DNA from 2 places in the Colwellia sp. BRX8-9 genome. Region 1 is predicted to be linked to the other one. Evidence: predicted binding sites of a transcription regulator. Region 1 holds the regulator's gene; the other holds the start of a gene.
The links. The regulator NrdR, encoded in region 1, represses ribonucleotide reductase genes. The targets are predictions, from matches to a motif close to AAACACNANATNTNGTGTTT.
Positions count from the first base shown of each region.

Region 1 (4,223 bases):
CGTGCTAATAGTTCATGAGTCACACCAGAACTATGGTGCTCGGCCGTGCTAGCGGCTTTTTTTGTTAATAGCCTTTCGATATAACGGGCGATTAAGTCAACTTCTAAATTGACTTTAGTGCCCGCTTTATATTGAGCAATAATGGTTTGCGCGTTAGTGTGAGGAACGATCGTTAGACGAAATTTATCATCGGTGACACTGTTAACTGTTAAGCTCGTGCCGTCAATTGTGATAGAGCCTTTTTCGGCAATGTATGGCGCTAAATCACTTGGCATTTCAAGCCAGTATTCTAGGCTATTACCATTATGTTCAATCGAGGTTATTACAACCACAGCATCGACATGGCCAGACACCATATGTCCGCCAAAACGAGTGGTGGGTAACATGGCTTTTTCTAAATTAACAGCCTGCCCTGTTTGATAATCAACAAAGCCAGTACGCTGTAAGGTTTCATTAGAAACATCGGCACTATAAGTTGATGAGTCAAAAGCGACAACGGTTAAACAAATGCCATTGGTCGCTATTGAATCACCTAATTTAACATCACTCATATCTAATAAACCGGTGGAAATAACAATTCTTGCACCCTGTCCAGTAATGTTTATCGCTTGAATGCTACCAACTGCTTCAATTATTCCTGTGAACATAATCACTCTTTAAGTCATTTTTAGGTCAAGTAAAACTCAACACCATACTAAAATTTTACGGTAAAAGTTTAGCAATAATACGGATATCTTTGCCGATCATACGTAAATCAATTATATTTAGTTCTTTTGCTTGGCTCAAGCTTTCAATGCTTGTCATATTCACTAAGCTTTTACTGTCTGCACCCATCAATTTAGGGGCTTGATATAAAATCAATTCATCGACTAAATTTTGTTCAATAAAAGCACCCGCTAATCGAGCACCTGACTCAATGAGTACATCATTTAAATTTAGCTTAGCTAAATATTGAAGTAATGCATGTAAGTCAATCTGTTGTTCATTAGCTAATGTATTGACTACAGGTAAAACCACCTGCTTTACAAAATGAGGCCATTGATGAATGTTTTCAATGGTACGACGAATTAAAATTATTGGGCTGTGCTCATTAAATAAAGCTAAGTTAGGCGTTAAGCGATTTTTTGTATCTATAATCACTCTTATCGGTTGCCTAACGTCTTCCTCTTGATAACTATCTTTTAATTCCCCTAGCTCAGACCAACGTACCGTCATTTTTGCATTATCGGTTAATATACTGTCAGCACCACTGATAATCGCACAACTTTGTGCGCGTAAACGCTGAACATCTTGTCGAGCTTGAGGCGAAGTAATCCATTTACTTTCACCATTTTTCATCGCGGTTTTTCCATCTAAACTCGCCGCTAATTTACAACGGACGTAGGGCAAACCTGTGGTCATTTGTTTGATAAAACCAACATTTAAATCTTCAGCCGCTTGTCTCAATAAACCGTGTTGCGAAGATATTTCCGCTTGTGCTAACATTTTTAAACCATTACCAGCAACTTTAGGATTTGGATCAACCATCGCCGCTATGACATGTTTAATACCGGCAAGAATAAGTCCTTTAGCACAGGGTGGCGTTAACCCATAATGACTACAAGGCTCAAGTGTTACATAAGCGGTTGCACCTTGCGCATTTTTACCCGCCATTGCTAACGCGTTAACTTCAGCATGGCCTTCACCCGCTTTTTGATGAAAACCTTCTCCGACAATTTTACCATCTTTTACCAAAACACAACCAACGCGCGGATTAGGCGAGGTGGTATAATGTCCTTGTTTGGCAAGCATTATAGCCCGTTGCATAAAACGGTAATCTTCAGCTGAAAATTCTTTCATCTATTTTTCATTACCTAAGCGCGCAATTTCTTCACTAAATTCGCGAATATCTTCAAAAGAGCGATAAACCGAGGCAAAACGCACATAAGCGACTTTATCTAATTCTTTTAATTGTTCCATGATGATATTACCAAGCAACTCACTCGATACTTCTCGCTCACCAGTGGCACGTAGCTTTGATTTGACTTTATTAATCGATAGTTCGACTTGCTCGACACTCACCGGACGTTTTTCGAGTGCTCGCACTAAACCATTACGCATTTTATCTTCATTGAAAGGCTCACGTGAACCATCATTTTTAATAATACGTGGCATAACTAACTCAGCAGTTTCAAAGGTAGTGTAGCGCTCATGACAGGCTAGACATTCGCGGCGACGGCGAACTTGATGACCGTCAGAGACCAAACGAGAGTCAATGACTTTGGTATCTAAGGCTCTACAAAAAGGACAATACATGGAAAGCTCCAAAAAAGGTTATACCAATCCCAATAAGTATATTTTTATCTTAATGGACTCGGTACTTTCGACACATAGCTCTGTTTAATTGACAGAAACAATAATGGCCGCTAATGCGGCCATTTTAGTCTAATTAAGCTATTGTTACATTAACTTATTTATAGCTTTTCCCATTAGACTTTAAGCGCCACAGCTATATCGCTTAAGACACTAAAGTCGTTAGCTTAATTTACGCGTATACAGGGAAGCGTGAACAAAGTTCTTTAACACTGGCTTTAACATCAGTAACCGTCTGTTCATTGTTGATATCGTCTAAAATATCACAAATCCAACCCGTTAATGCTTGAGTTTCAACAACGCCAAAACCACGACGCGTAATAGCCGGAGTACCTAAACGTAAACCAGAAGTTACAAACGGAGAACGTGGGTCGTTAGGTACTGAGTTTTTATTTACCGTAATATGGGCACGGCCTAATGCAGCATCAGCATCTTTACCTGTAATATCTTTATCAATTAAGTCAAGTAACAATAAGTGGTTTTCAGTGCCGTTAGAAACAACTTTGTAACCGCGTTCCTGAAGAACAGCAACCATAGCTTTAGCATTGTCTAAAACATTCTGTTGATAAACTTTAAACTCAGGCTCTAATGCTTCTTTAAATGCAACCGCTTTAGCTGCAATAATGTGCATTAATGGGCCACCTTGGCCACCTGGGAAAACAGCAGAGTTTAATTTTTTATAGATAGCTTCATCATCACAACCCGAAATAATTAAACCGCCACGAGGACCGGCTAATGTTTTATGAGTAGTTGTAGTAACAACATGCGCATGTGGCACTGGGTTTGGATATAAACCGGCGGCAATTAAACCAGCAACATGAGCCATATCAACGAAAAAGTATGCGCCAACACCGTCTGCGATTTTACGCATACGTGCCCAATCAACAACACCAGAGAAAGCAGAAAAACCACCAATGATCATTTCTGGTTTATGTTCTTGTGCTAAACGTTCCATTTCTTCGTAATCTATGTCACCTGTTTCTGGGTGAAGACCGTATTGAAATGCTTCGTAAGACTTGCCAGAAAAACTAACATGAGAACCATGCGTTAAATGACCACCGTGCGCTAAACTCATTCCTAACACTTTACCACCTGGAGTAACAAGCGCTTGAAAAACTGCAGCATTAGCTTGAGAACCAGCATGAGGTTGCACGTTCGCGTAAGTTGCGCCAAATAATTCTTTTGCACGGTCTATGGCTAATTGCTCAGCGATATCTACGAATTCACAACCACCGTAGTAACGTTTGCCTGGGTAACCTTCAGCATATTTATTAGTTAATTGAGAACCTTGTGCTTCAAGAACACGCGGGCTACAGTAATTTTCTGAAGCAATAAGTTCGATGTGCTCTTCTTGGCGAACTTTCTCATTGCTCATCGCTTGATAAAGTTCCGGGTCAAAATCAGCAATATTCATATCACGTGTAAACATGGTTTTTCCTCAATTATTCAGCCTTAGCTGTTACAGACAATTGTCTAATGGATAGCAAAATTTATGCGGCGTATATTGCCTGAAATCAGCTCAGTTGTACACGGATAAAGGTACAAGCTTTAGCTCATTTAGTAATCTAATATGCCAAGAGTGTTGCTGTTATTATCGATAAAAACTTTTACAGCTTTGATCAACGTTAACAGCAAATAGAATATAACGAAGAAAAAAAGCAATAACAAGAAATTTAAAACAGAAATAAAGCAGAAAAACAAAATATAATCTATCTTATTAAGAAATAACCAATATTTATTTTATTAAAATATCATTTAGTTGTTTTAACTCTTCTTGCCTTTTTATATAAAAAGACTGACTGACAAGCCAAATACTCACCAGAAATATATTCAAAATAGCTAGACCAACAATGGGCGATTTTTCTAATTGC
Region 1 covers NZ_JACGVN010000033.1:23,386-27,608, forward strand. Annotated here, with positions in the region: gene H4J70_RS18970 (riboflavin synthase) at 1-647, opposite strand, end outside; gene ribD (bifunctional diaminohydroxyphosphoribosylaminopyrimidine deaminase/5-amino-6-(5-phosphoribosylamino)uracil reductase RibD) at 703-1,839, opposite strand; gene nrdR (transcriptional regulator NrdR) at 1,840-2,295, opposite strand; gene glyA (serine hydroxymethyltransferase) at 2,525-3,781, opposite strand; gene H4J70_RS18990 (hypothetical protein) at 4,088-4,223, opposite strand, start outside.

Region 2 (4,223 bases), on a different contig from region 1:
TTGATTAAACGTGGTGTAGGACATCTATTACTCCTTGATAACACGCATGAAAGTCACAGCCTGTTATCGAAATTTTGTTTTTAAAAATTATAGGTATGACTGATTATGCTGAAAGCTCCATTGTTAAAAAACAATGAAGCTTTTTTTTGTGCGCACAATTAAATTTTACATGCGCCGCCTTCACAGTCTTCTTCTTCTAATCCGAGCATATTCTCAGACGCACCATCACGGGTGTTATGGTAATACATGGTTTTAACGCCTAATTTATAAGCGGTTAAAATATCCTTTAAGATTTGCTTCACCGGTACTTTTCCGCCTTCAAAGCGTGCAGGGTCGTAGTTAGTATTTGCAGAGATGGTTTGGTCAATAAACTTCTGCATGATACCCACTAGCTGCAAGTAACCTTCGTTATTTGGAATATTCCAAAGTAACTCATAGTTACCCTTTAATCTTTGATATTCAGGTACAACCTGTTTTAAAACACCATCTTTACTAGCCTTTATACTGATTAAACCTCTTGGTGGTTCAATTCCATTTGTAGCATTTGAAATTTGTGATGAAGTTTCAGATGGCATTAACGCGGAAACCGTTGAATTTCTTACGCCATGTGTCTTGATACTCTCTCGCAAAGTTTCCCAGTCAAGATGAAGGGGTTCACCGGTAATGTCGTCAATGGTCTTTTTATAAGTATCAATCGGTAAAATACCTTGTGATAAACGTGTCTCATTAAATTTAGGACAAGCGCCTTTTTCTTTTGCTAATTCATTTGATGCTTTCAATAAATTAAATTGAATGGCTTCAAAGGTACGGTGAGTTAAATTGTTAGCACTGCCATTTGAATAATACACGCCGTTTTTAGCTAAGTAATAAGCATAGTTTATTACGCCTATACCTAATGTTCTTCTGCCTATAGTGGCATTGTAAGCAGCTGGCATCGGGTAGTTTTGATAATCAAGTAAACTATCAAGCGCTCGAACTGCAAGGTCTGATAAACCTTCTAATTCATCTAAGCTTTCTATTGCGCCTAAGTTAAAGGCTGACAAAGTACAAAGGGCAATTTCGCCATTTGGATCATTAATATCATTCATTGGTTGTGTCGGTAGCGCAATCTCTAAACACAAATTACTTTGGCGAATTGGTGCTTGTTTCGGATCGAATGGGCTGTGCGTATTACAGTGATCAACATTCTGTAAATAAATTCGACCTGTGCTGGCACGCTCTTGAGCAAATAAGGTGAATAACTCAATAGCTTTAATGCATTTTTTACGAATTGAATCATCCGCTTCATATTTTACATACAAGGCTTCAAATTTCTCTTGGTCTTCAAAAAAAGCATCATAAAGGCCAGGAACATCGCTCGGGCTAAAGAGAGTAATAGACTCTCCTTTAATTAAGCGTGTGTACATAAGCTTATTGAATTGCACGCCATAATCTAAATGACGGACACGATTTTCTTCAACACCTCGGTTATTTTTAAGGACCAGTAAGCTTTCAACTTCTAAATGCCAAAGTGGGTAGAATAACGTTGCTGCGCCGCCTCGAACTCCCCCTTGTGAACAACTTTTAACAGCCGTTTGAAAATGCTTGAAAAACGGAATACAACCGGTATGAAAGGCTTCACCATTACGTATCGAACTACCTAAAGCGCGAATACGGCCAGCATTGATGCCAATGCCTGCTCGTTGTGAAACATATTTAACAATAGAGCTAGAAGCCGCGTTTATTGAGTCTAAACTGTCACCACATTCAATTAATACACAAGATGAAAATTGACGAGTAGGCGTACGTACCCCTGCCATAATAGGTGTAGGTAACGATATTTTGAAGGTTGAAATCGCGTGATAAAAACCTTCAACATATTTTAAACGTGTTTCAACAGGATATTTAGCAAATAAACAAGCGGCCACTAAGATATATAAAAACTGAGCACTTTCGTAAATTTCACCCGTTACCCGGTTTTGGACAAGGTATTTACCTTCTAATTGTTTGACTGCGGCGTAACTAAAGTCTAAATCGCGAGGATGAACAAGAAATTTTTCCATTTGTTCAAACTCTGCTTCGCTGTAATCAGCTAGAAGATGTTCATCATATTTACCATTTTCTACCATACTAACAACATGGGTAAATAATTTAGGCGGCTCAAATTGGCCGTAGGCTTTTTTACGTAGATGAAAAATAGCCAAACGTGCTGATAAATACTGATAATCAGGTGTCTCTTCTGAAATAAGATCAGCGGCGGCTTTAATGATAGTTTCATGAATGTCAGCAGTCTTGATACCGTCGTAGAATTGAATATGAGATTTCAACTCAACTTGTGACACCGAAACGTTATCAAGGCCTTCAGCAGCCCAAGTGATAACTTGATGAATTTTTTCTAAATCGATGAGTTCTTTTTTGCCGTTACGCTTACTTACAAAAAGATTATTAGTCATGAAGAGCCTGTCATTTATTAATTATGCTGGTCGCTTTATTTACCTAACGTTGTCAACTAAAGAAAACGTTAAGTGAACACTTATCAGTATTATATTTCCCTAAAATGTAAATTAGCACAAAAAAACATCTGAACAACAAATACACTATATATAGGGGTTTTCTAAAAACTGATCACAAGATAATGAGGTTTTGCTGTTTTTGCAAGTGATAAAAAGCATAGTTTTTAATAACTTTCTTTAGAGTAAAAGTTCAGTTAGTAACGACTAACTTAGTAGTGCTTTTTATTTTTGATATTACAAAAACGCAACGTTTATTTTAATTAATTTTTGTGGGTAATTTATTTTTAAATAAAATTACCCGTTTATTGGTTGTTTTTGTCAGCTAAAACTTAATTTCTAATAAAAACAACATGTTGCTTTTTTTTAAGCAGGAAGGGCACTAAATGAACAATAATGCTGATATGACTGTTTAGGTTAAGCGTTACGATGACAACTTGTATAAAGTTTATCCGCTAGTTATTAGTAGATCATAAGAGCGGTTGGTCCACACAAAAATATATACATTAATAAGTGGGGTTATTGCTTTTTTATTATACTTTGGCTGGTGAAATACTCTTTTAAGAAGTTAAGTAATAAGCGCAGCTTTTTGGAATTGGCTGTACCAGGCGGGAATACACCAAAGACATTAATGTCGCTAAAAGCATAATCATCTAGCACTGTTTCTAAAGTGCCTGCTTTTATTTTTGGCCAAGCATCGTAAATAGGAATACGGCCCAGACCATGTCCTGCTTCAACAAAGGCAGTACGTGCGGCGGCATTATTGGTACTAATACTGCCTTTTGTGGTGACACTGAACGAACGACTGCCCTTAGTCAAGGTTAACACTCCAGAGGTTAATTTATAAATAACCCATTGGTGGTCGCTTAAATCAGCCGGTTTAGTGGGGCGGCCAAATTGCAGAAAATATTCAGGTGCGCCACAAAGGCATGTTTGTAGCGTCGCCAGTTTAGTTGCTTGTAAACCAGAGTCAGGTAAGGGGGCACCGCGAATCGCTAAATCGATACCTTCTTTCATAATATTAACGACCTCATCAGTTAACATCACATCGAGTGCTATTTTGGGGTAAATTTTTTTAAATTCGTTCAGCGCCGGCACAACGGTCTGCAAACCAACATTTACCGGGCACGTTATTTTAAGTAAGCCGATAGGTTCATTTTTGAAATTTTCAATTTGCTGATTAGCGGCACTGGCTTGCTCAGCAATAACTCGACAGCGTTCATAATAGGCTTGACCCGCTTCGGTCAGGTTAATCGCACGTGTTGAACGATTAAGTAACTTTACCTCGAGCTGCGCTTCAAGCTTCTTCAAATGATAACTTACTACTGCTCTTGATAGTCCTAAATGTTTAGCGGCTGCACTTAAGCTACCTTGTTCAATGACTTGAGCGAATACAACCATACTTTTGAGTTGTTCAAATGAGATATCCATAACAGCACCTATTGAGGTAATAACCAGTTAATCATTTACTTTGCTAATCATTGTATCAATTATTGATACAATGATGTCAGTTTTATCTGCATTGTTCATTTTTGTTCTTAGGCATATACTAGCTACATTGAATAAACGAACACCTAAACTCACTTATATAACCAAACGGATGAATGATAATGACTAAACAAATATTAATGGTACTTACTTCACATGATGAGCTTGGTAACACAGGCCAAAAAACCGGTTTTTGGGTTGAAGAATTTGCCGCCCCTTATTATGCTTTTATCGATGCTGGTGTCG
Region 2 covers NZ_JACGVN010000016.1:38,987-43,209, reverse strand. Annotated here, with positions in the region: gene nrdB (class Ia ribonucleoside-diphosphate reductase subunit beta) at 1-24, opposite strand, end outside; gene nrdA (class 1a ribonucleoside-diphosphate reductase subunit alpha) at 159-2,432, opposite strand; gene H4J70_RS13890 (LysR family transcriptional regulator) at 3,009-3,920, opposite strand; gene H4J70_RS13885 (type 1 glutamine amidotransferase domain-containing protein) at 4,100-4,223, shown strand, end outside.
Region 2: nrdA (class 1a ribonucleoside-diphosphate reductase subunit alpha) is a predicted target of NrdR. The motif match lies at 2,572-2,591, and genes of this name have one in related genera.